Regions from separate parts of the Alteromonas pelagimontana genome, predicted to be linked through region 1. Evidence: predicted binding sites of a transcription regulator. Region 1 holds the regulator's gene; each other region holds the start of a gene.
The links. The regulator LexA, encoded in region 1, represses DNA repair genes until DNA is damaged. The targets are predictions, from matches to a motif close to TACTGTATNNNNATACAGTA.
Positions count from the first base shown of each region.

Region 2: the regulator LexA is predicted to act here: its motif matches at 1,470-1,489, upstream of dinB (DNA polymerase IV).
Region 3: the regulator LexA is predicted to act here: its motif matches at 1,538-1,557, upstream of imuA (translesion DNA synthesis-associated protein ImuA).

Region 1 covers NZ_CP052766.1:1,962,302-1,965,588, forward strand. Annotated here, with positions in the region: gene CA267_RS08755 (YceI family protein) at 405-983, shown strand; gene lexA (transcriptional repressor LexA) at 1,596-2,222, opposite strand; gene CA267_RS08765 (coiled-coil domain-containing protein) at 2,589-3,287, shown strand, end outside.
Region 2 covers NZ_CP052766.1:2,905,299-2,908,585, forward strand. Annotated here, with positions in the region: gene CA267_RS12765 (FAD:protein FMN transferase) at 1-1,007, shown strand, start outside; gene nqrM ((Na+)-NQR maturation NqrM) at 1,032-1,265, shown strand; gene dinB (DNA polymerase IV) at 1,503-2,600, shown strand; gene CA267_RS12780 (DUF1653 domain-containing protein) at 2,593-2,817, shown strand; gene CA267_RS12785 (MBL fold metallo-hydrolase) at 2,866-3,287, shown strand, end outside.
Region 3 covers NZ_CP052766.1:2,150,180-2,153,466, reverse strand. Annotated here, with positions in the region: gene CA267_RS09615 (DUF885 domain-containing protein) at 1-1,290, shown strand, start outside; gene imuA (translesion DNA synthesis-associated protein ImuA) at 1,567-2,259, shown strand; gene CA267_RS09605 (Y-family DNA polymerase) at 2,267-3,287, shown strand, end outside.

The DNA of each region.
Region 1 (3,287 bases):
AACCGAGGCTGTTCCCGGTGTTTGGCAGGATGAGTGTAAGCATAGCCTTTGTACAATATTTATACAAAAGATATTATTTGATCTATAGTCTGGGTAACGTTCTTATAGAAGAGTTTAGTGATTCTTCTGCCGTCGTATGTTGATTGAAATAAGCGGAAGCGATTCTCTTACGGATCAGTCGATTAATCCAATTCAGCGTATGATGGCTATTAATACCGATTGGCAGATAAATGATCACTTGGCGAGAAACGAGTGGGAGCAGCTCTTCCTACATAGCACTAACGGGTTCAGTAACCGTTAGCTACGTTCTGAGCGAGTCATTATCACTACGGGTAGACATAAGACTTTATGTACGGCAATGACCTTCTTTTAATATCGGCACGTTCATCTGAAAAGGAAAAGTTATGTTAAGAAAGAATGCAAAATTAGGTACAATTTTGGCGATGGGATTATTCTGTGCGGGTGCTAATGCAGCCCCTGAGACCTATAAAATTGATCCTGGTCATACAAGCGTTATCGCCTCGTGGAGTCACTTTGGCTTTTCTCATCCTACCGCTGCGTTTAATGGCGCAGAAGGTACGATTACTTTTGATGCTGACTCGCCTGAAGATGCAAAAATTTCGGTTAGCATGGACGTTGAAACTGTAGATAGTTTTGTGGAAAAGCTTAACGAAGAGTTTTTAGGTAAAGATTATTTTGATGTTGAGAGCCATCCTAAAGCTACCTTTAAAAGCACGAAAGTGGTTGCCAAAGGAGGCGACAAGTATGACGTCCACGGAGACTTAACAATAAAAGGTATTACCAAACCTGTGGTAATGCACGCCACGTTAAATAAGCAGGGTAAACACCCAATGAATCAAAAGCCTACTGTTGGTTTTGATGCTGAAGCAGAAATTATGCGTTCAGAATTTGGATTAGGAAAATATGTACCTAACGTAGGTGATAAAGTTAAATTGCGTATTACTACCGAAGCGCAACAGTAATTTGTCCAGCGGTTCGCTCCGGCGAGCCGTTATCATTACTTTTGTTACACAAAATTATTAAATAACCTCACCCCGGATAAGCCGCGCCGCTCAATATCGATCTTTTCGCGCCTAGCATCGTTGCGCTTTCTAATCATAGCCTGCTATGACGTATCAAATCCCGCCTTGCTATGCGCAAAAAGCTCGTCATCAAACCAGAATTAGCTTAAGAACAATCGAAAAGATACATATAACAACCTGATTTAAAAGGATTTTTAAAGTCAATACGCCAATTCTTATCCCAAGTTGGGGTTAGATAAAACAGCAACACCCAATCACTCTTGAAAAACACTAACCCAAACTGTTGCCTGACCATAACCTCTTAACGCTCTTCCCCGCAGGACTTTTGCGCAAAGCTTTAAGCAACAAGTGAAGGTTATTAAGCCAAAATGCTGGAATAAGAACGGTCAAGCAGAGCCATCAAATTAAATTTTTTCCCGCATCGGATAAAAAAGCTTGCTCACTTTTCGCAGTTAAAGAATTATTCTATCCTAATGCGCTTACAATTAGGTTACCGAGGCTCCCAAAATAGACGCAAAAAAACGAAAGTATTGCGGCTATCAAGGCTGCGAATTACATCCAATCCGCATTGCGGATTACACCTACTGCTATTCCTTCGATAGAAAATGGCTGCGAGGCCAAATCTACCTTAATAGGTGAGAACTCTTCATTCTCGGCATGAAGCAGCACTTCGCGACCGCGCTTCTCAAGTCTTTTAACTGTGACATCTTCATCCACCCGAGCCACCACAACCTGACCATTATGAACATCATTAGTACGGTGCACAGCGAGTAAATCACCATCTAAAATACCAATATCTTTCATACTCATACCGCTTACACGTAACAGAAAATCTGCTTGAGGGTGAAACAATGCGGGATCAACTTTATAATGCGCTTCAATATGTTGCTGGGCCAAAATTGGCTCACCGGCAGCCACGCGTCCAATCAGTGGTAACCCTTCCTCTTCATCATTATCTGCTTCCAAAGGAATGGTGAGTTTAATACCTCTGGAAGTGCCAGGTAAGATTTCAATTACCCCTTTTCTTGCCAGGGCTTTTAAATGTTCTTCTGCCGCGTTTGCCGACTTAAAACCCAGCTGGCGGGCAATTTCGGCGCGTGTGGGCGGCATGCCAGTATCCAACATGGTAGTTTTAATAAGTTCGAGAACTTCCGTTTGTCTTGGGGTTAGTGGACGCATACACAGCCTGATTATTTATACAGTTGAAGAAAGTATATACCGTTAACAGTAAATCGCAACTCTTTGTGTGGGTTCCGGTTCAACTCCCTAAAATTCCACCGGAGTTGAACTGAATTACTCATTTATACCTTTATGTATGTCCTGTCCATGGACACTTGAAACGCCTTTGTTACTTCAATCTATGCTGAACCTTCGCTATTTAAAAAATATCAGGGAGGTAATAACTTATTGTTATAATCGTTGCAGGAAGAGCGTCATCCCATAAATAACTTCGGTAGACGCAGTATCGAAAAAGTGTATTAATCGATAGTATGTTAATCATAATAGAGAATGATATTCTCGTTGCTTTTATGGACAGAGGTAATTATGGACTTTGGAATGTTTAGCGACAGCAAACGCAACACCGACGAGATCGGAAAGCTTTGGGAGAGGCTAGTTCCGCTTGAGAGAGCATTAGAAGAACAAAACAAAAAATTATCTAAACAAGAAAAGAAAATATCAATTCTCGACGAGAAAATAAAAAAGCCCTCCGATACAGCAGAGGAAGCTAGAAGTGCCTTTCTCTCAATTACTCAGCATAGATCTCGTATAATGAGGATGAAAAAAGAGATTAGTCAATACCATGTAGAAGCTGAGAAAATGCTAGAAGCAGTTAAAGGTATTGATGAAGACGCTAAGCATTACTCCACAAAGCTTGCAGAGATTAAAGGCTCATCTTCCGAGCACGCAAGCCAAATAGAGATACTCCTGAAGGATTCGGAGGAACTGAAGTCATCACTTACAGCCAACACAAAACATCTCAGTGAATTAGTATCTGAAAACACAGAGCTAGAGTCTAATCTGATAAAAATTGACCAACAGGTCTCTGATATTGACGAGTTTCACTCAAAGTCTGAGTCCATGCTAAAAACAGTTGTGTCTAATCACGCAAAAATTCGCGACCTTAGAGATGAAATCTTGGGGTACGAAGAAAATGACGAATCTGGTGAAACTCAGAAAATAGAAGGCCTAAAAGACGAACTTGAAAGTAGCTATCAGAAAATTAAAGACCAACTAGCAAACTTA
Region 2 (3,287 bases), 940 kb from region 1:
TTCGTACCGGGTTTTTATTTTTATCACTTTTTCTGATTGCTGCATGTAGCCGCGATACATTGCCGGTTGCGCATCTGCATGGCGATACCATGGGCACGACTTATAATATTAAATATATCGTAGGTGAGGCAGGCGAGGTTGAAGGTCTGCAAGAAATGATTGATCAACGCTTGGTAGAGATTAATAAGCTGATGTCAACCTATGATCCTACCTCTGAACTTTCAAGATTCAATCAAAATCGGTTTACCGAACCTTTTGCTGTTTCTGATGAAACCAGAATAGTAGTTCAGGAGGCAATTCGGCTCGGACATCTTAGCCATGGTGTGTTAGATATTACGGTTGGTCCTTTGGTAAACCTATGGGGGTTCGGCCCGAATAAGCGGCCCGAGAAAATTCCGACGCAAGAAGATATCGCCAATGTAAGGGATTATGTGGGTTTAGATAAGCTGAAAGTCACCAAAGAAGGATTGATGAAGCGGCATCCTATGCTGTACGTCGATTTATCTACTATCGCCAAAGGCTACGGGGTGGATCAGGTTGCTGAAATTATTGAAAGTCAGGGAATCACCGACTACTTGGTCGAAATAGGCGGAGAAATGCGGGTCAAAGGGCAGCGAGGAAATGGTGAATCCTGGCTTATTGCCATTGAGAAGCCGGTGACCACGGAACGCGCAGTGCAAAAAATTGTCTCAATAGGAACAAACGCCATTGCTACCTCGGGAGACTATCGGAATTATTACGAGCAAGACGGTAAACGCTATTCTCACTTAATCGACCCGCGCACCGGCAGCCCTATACAACACAATCTGGTAGCGGTAACGGTAGTACATCCGTCTTCTATGACTGCTGATGGTTTAGCCACAGCATTCAATGTCATGGGGTGGAAAGAGGCACGAAAATTAGCCGAAAAAGAACACTTGGCAGTGTTTCTTATTCGACGCGTAGAGGATGGCTTTGAAGAATGGTCATCTTCTGAGTTCGAAGATTTGGTTGAAGTCCATAATTAAGCGGTAATTTGTAGGAGGTAAATAGTGGCTACATTTGTATTAGCTTTTGTTTTTTTTCTGGCTATGGTTGGAGCGATGGCCGTCGGTTATATGTTGCAACGCAAAACAATCTCTGGAAGTTGCGGCGGATTAGGTGCTTTAGGCATATCTAAAGCCTGTGACTGCCCTGAACCTTGCGATCGTAAACAGGCGCGAATGGAAAAGGAGCAAGCGCGTCAGAGCAGGTTAAAAGAGTGGAAGGAGAACCAAATTCTCTAGTTTCGCCCTTACTAGTCGATTAGGAAAGGCAGCTTACGCTGCCTTTCCTGTCTCTGATAGAGAGCCTATTACTGCTGATCAACCGTCCTCTTAATCTCGCACTATCGTTGTGCCCTGAGCTGATCACCCATCAACCTGGGATTATATTAGGCAAAATATAGCGCCGCATTTTTTCTCTGTAAATCACAAGTTATTCTTGTAGAATACTGTTTATGTGTACAGTTTTTGGTGCGTTGAGTGCGTAAAATTATCCATATTGATATGGACTGCTTTTATGCCGCAGTGGAAATGCGGGACAACCCTGCGCTCACGCATCTCCCTATTGCTATAGGTGGAAGTTCTCAGCACCGTGGGGTAATTTCTACTTGTAACTATCCCGCTCGAAAATTTGGCGTTCGTTCGGCTATGGCTACGGCGTACGCAATGCGATTATGCCCGGACCTTGTGCTGTTGCGTGGGCGGATGGATGTTTATGTGCGTGAATCCCAAAAAATCCGCCAAATATTTTCAGATTATACCCCTCTTATTGAACCGTTGTCGTTAGATGAAGCCTATCTGGATGTGACTGACTCACCGTTGTTCGGCGGCAGCGCAACCCTTATTGCTGAAGATATCCGCAAGCGGATACGCGAAGAGCTTAACTTGACCGCTTCTGCAGGCGTGGCTTCCTGTAAGTTTGTCGCCAAAGTCGCCAGTGATGAAAATAAGCCAAATGGGATCTGCGTCATTACTCCCGATAAGCTTGATGCCTTTGTTCGGGTAATGCCGTTGGAAAAAATTCCTGGTGTGGGGCGGGTGACGTTACAAAAACTGCAACGTCTGGGCCTCAAGATTTGTAACGACGTTCGCAGCTATCCCTATGAGCGCCTTCAGCAAGAGTTTGGTAAATTTGGTGCTGTACTGTGGAATCGAGCTCATGGCGTTGATGATCGCGAAGTTAATGCTACCAGAGAGCGTAAATCTATCGGAGTGGAGCGAACATTGAGTGAAGATATTCTTAGCCTTGATGAATGCCGCCAGTTTTTACCGCACCTTCTGGATAAACTCGAAGAGCGATTGGCGCAACACAAGGAAAAAGGTGGCAACCGCCGAAAGTGCAGTATTCGCAGCCAGGGAGTTAAGCTAAAATTCAACGATTTCCAACAGACAACGGTTGAGCATAAGCAACATCAGCTTGCTCCAGAATATTTTTATACGTTGCTTGAACAAGCCTATGAGCGCAGTAAGGGGCGGGGAATCCGCCTTCTTGGCTTGCATGTGGGTTTGGCGGAAGACGTACCTGTAGAACAACTGACTTTCCCTTTTGAAGAACCTGACAGGAAAAATTATGATTAAACCAGGGCGATATATGCATTACAAAGGCAGCGAATATGATGTTATCGGTGTTGCTACACATTCCGAAGACGAAGGCCAGTTGGTGGTGTATCGGCCGTGTTATGGCGAAAAGGCATTGTGGGTGCGTCCTCTTGCCATGTTTACGGAAAATGTCGAAGTGAATGGCAGATCGGTGGAGCGCTTTCGATACATAGGGAATGCTGATGTTGACAACTAATTCCAATTCTTCCGACGTAGTAGGCGTTAAAATGAAAAGGTGCACTGTTTGTATTGGCTTGTGTCGTTGCTGGTTCCTCACGATGGTAGCGAGCGAAAAAGCCACATACCAGATATGATAATGCGACACCCAATTGCTTTGTTGTTCGTCGGATTCGGCATGTTGCTGTTTGCCGCGGGTTACGCAATAAATAACCATTTGGCCAGTTCGGGAGTAGGCGATATGACATCTTCAGCACATTTTAAAGACGGAAAGTTTTCCAATGATGAACCGGTAGCAGAAAATAGTGTCTGGAAGATTTTGAGCATTATGAAGCGTTCTATCATGGATGAAAAAATTGACCCGATTCCTAAAACCGCGATACCGGTAAAATCTGTGACATCAAGCCAACTGGAGAATTTGCCTGATGAGGGTGTATTTACTGTCAAGCTGGGACATTCCTCTATTCTTTTGAAAGTTAACGGCGAGCT
Region 3 (3,287 bases), 190 kb from region 1:
GAAATCATTGCGCAGAATATCGAATACATGAAAAAAGGATTGGCAGAGAATTACACGCAACCTAAAGCTGTGCTGAAAGGATTTGAAGACTCTGTTAAACCCTATTTGGTGAAAGATGCCAAGGAAAGTACCTTTTATACCCCTTTTACCAGCTTTCCTGAACAAATAGATAAGCCAACTCGCCGCGCTTTAACACAACAAGCGAGTGACATCATTCAGAACCAGGTTGTGCCGGCTTATCAGCAGTTCTATGATTTTCTGGTTGATGATTATATTCCTAATGCACGGGATGACATTGCGGCCAAAAACTGGCCCAGTGGCGAAGCTTACTATCAGAATCGTATCAAGCATTACACCACCACAGACATGACGGCCAAAGAGATACACGAGCTAGGATTATCGGAAGTAAAACGCATCCGCAGCGAAATGCAGTCGGTGGTGGACGAACTGGGTTTTGACGGCACCATTGATGAGTTTATTCATTTCCTGCGCACCGATCCGCAATTTTATGCCACCAGCGCTGAAGACTTACTAAAAGAAGCGTCATTTATTGCTAAGAAAATAGACGGTAAGCTCCCTCAGCTTTTCGAGCTGCTGCCTCGCATACCTTATGGTGTAGCGCCAGTGCCAGAAAGCATTGCGCCTAAATATACTACCGGCCGATACGTTTCGCCTTCTCGTGATGATCAGCCAGGCTACTATTGGGTGAATACCTATGCGCTGGATAAACGCCCTCTATACGCATTAACTGCGCTGACGCTCCATGAAGCGGTGCCAGGGCACCATATCCAAATTTCTCTAGCCGCGGAAATGACTGACCTGCCGAAAGTGAGACAAAACACTTATATTTCGGCTTTTGGCGAGGGCTGGGGGTTGTACTCAGAGTATCTGGGGAAAGAGGTGGGTATGTATGAAGATCCTTACGATGAGTTTGGCCGCTTAAGTTATGAAATGTGGCGCGCCTGTAGGCTGGTAGTGGATACAGGAATGCATATGTTTGGATGGTCCAGAGAAAAAGCGCTCAATTATATGATGACCAATACGGCGCTTTCAGAGCATAACGTAACGACGGAAATTGATCGTTATATTTCCTGGCCAGCACAGGCTTTGTCTTACAAAATTGGCGAAATTAAGATTAAGGCCCTGCGAAAAAAAGCTGAAGAAGCCCTGGGCAGTGATTTTGACGTAAGAAAATTCCACCGCGCTGTGTTGGCCCACGGTTCTATTCCTCTATTTATTCTTGAGCAAAATATTAATAACTTTATTGATGAGCAGTTAGCAGGAAAATAACTCTGCTGATAAAAGAACAGCCCAGCGATGTGAGAGTAGCTTGGGTAAAAAATACCACAGAAGGATTTATGGCAGCCTGTAATCAGCTGACTTTGCATGCTTTGAACTCCGTTAAGGTCGAGCCCAAAGTTTCAGAAGGTTAATAACAGGCGCGATAAAATATTATTCGAGCAAATTCAAATAGCTGCTCAAAGGCCTTCTTCCTGGAAGGCCTTTTTTCTTGATTCGACAAATTAGTTACCTATAATACTGTATATGTATACAGGTAAATTAATTATGTCTACGCCTTTAACCAACATCGAAAAACATCCTCTTATCTGGCGCGCCAGTCAGCCTCAACAAGGCGCGCACCGTTTACCCACTGGTCATAGCCAGCTGGATCAGGCACTGATGGGCGGCCTTCCCGTTAAAGGATTAATACGTATAAGAAGTCAGCTCGGTATCGGCGAAGTGTCGGTATTAACTTCTGTAATCAAGGGCATAGCACCACATAAGTTGCTGATGTGGATAAACCCGCCCGGCAATCTTCATGCGTCCTGGCTCCAACAGCAGAACATTGCTGCTCAGCAGGTATATGTTGTACAGCCTGATAATGACATTGATGCGCTATGGGCCTGTGAACAGAGTCTGAAAAGTGAAGCTTGCTATATCGTATTGATTTGGCAAAGCAGGATGGGAAATAAGGCCGCCCGCCGTCTTCAGCTTGCTGCCGCGCAACATAATACTTTATGTATCTATTTCGAATCGGATGCGGTGACCCGCCAGCCTTTACCTTTAGCACTCGACATTGAGCTTCAAACTCAACGACATGGTCTCACAGCGAACATAGTAAAAAATCAGGGCAGCTGGCCTAAAGAGGGGATCCCGGTGGAGTTAACCCATACTCCCTCTAATAAGGAAATTATACTGGCGATGCAAGAAAACCCGGCAGAAATAGTAGATATTTCCAGCTTAGTTAAGGCCGGATAATCACCTTATGTTGTGGCTATACTTGCATTTTTCCCAGTTAACTCTGGATACCCAGACGGCGTTCCCTCTCCCGGAAAATGCATCTCCTGCCTCTCCATTAGTGGTGTATCAAGCTTCAGATAACTGTATACGCCAACGCTGCCAGTTAGCAAAATCAACAGGTATTGAAGTGGGTATGGGCATGGCTCAGGCGGCAGCATTAAGTGCGCGTTTAACCGTCATAGATTATCAGGCAGACACGGAAGCTAAAAGATTAAGTGTCATTGCTCATCGGCTTTATCAAATCGCCGCTGATATTGTTATTTATAACCCTGATTGTCTTGCTATGCGTGTGGATACCCTTATCCGGTATTATGGCGGTGCTGAAAATTTCTGGCTCACTCTGCGCAATGAATTAACCGAGCTGCAAGTGAATTATCACTATGCTTGTGGTTGGAGTATTGAGTCAGCCAGAGTATTAGCGTTTAACAGATGCAATCAATTCTGTACTGATCCCAGAATTCTCCGGCAGCTTTTGCAGGCCTGCCCTATGCACTGTAGTGAATTAACTCCTAAACAACGCCATTCGCTCAATCGAGTGGGCATAAAAACTCTTGCGCACATTTTGGCTTTGCCTGCTACCGAACTGGGAAAGCGTTTTGATAATCAACTTATCAGGTATCTTTGCGCGTTACGGGGCGAGGTGACGCCTCAAGTCAGTTATTTTCACCCCAGCGAAACATTTAGTAGCACTATTGAACCCGCTTACGAAATTAATAAAACTCAACAGCTGCTGCCCTGGGTCAATTCCCTGCTAAATGAATTAATGGTGTTCCTTCGTCTACGTAATAAGGTGAGCCTTAACCTAGAGTTGACTTTGCGTTTCCGCGAGCATCCTTCCCTTACCCTTTCCATAGGCTCCGCCTGCGCTATTTATAAAGCAGAGGAATGGCAAACCCTCTGCGCACTTCATATTGAACAGCTCCGTTTACCTGCCCCGGTCACGGGATTTCAGTTAGTGGCTGAAAATTTAGAAGCCATAAGCGAAC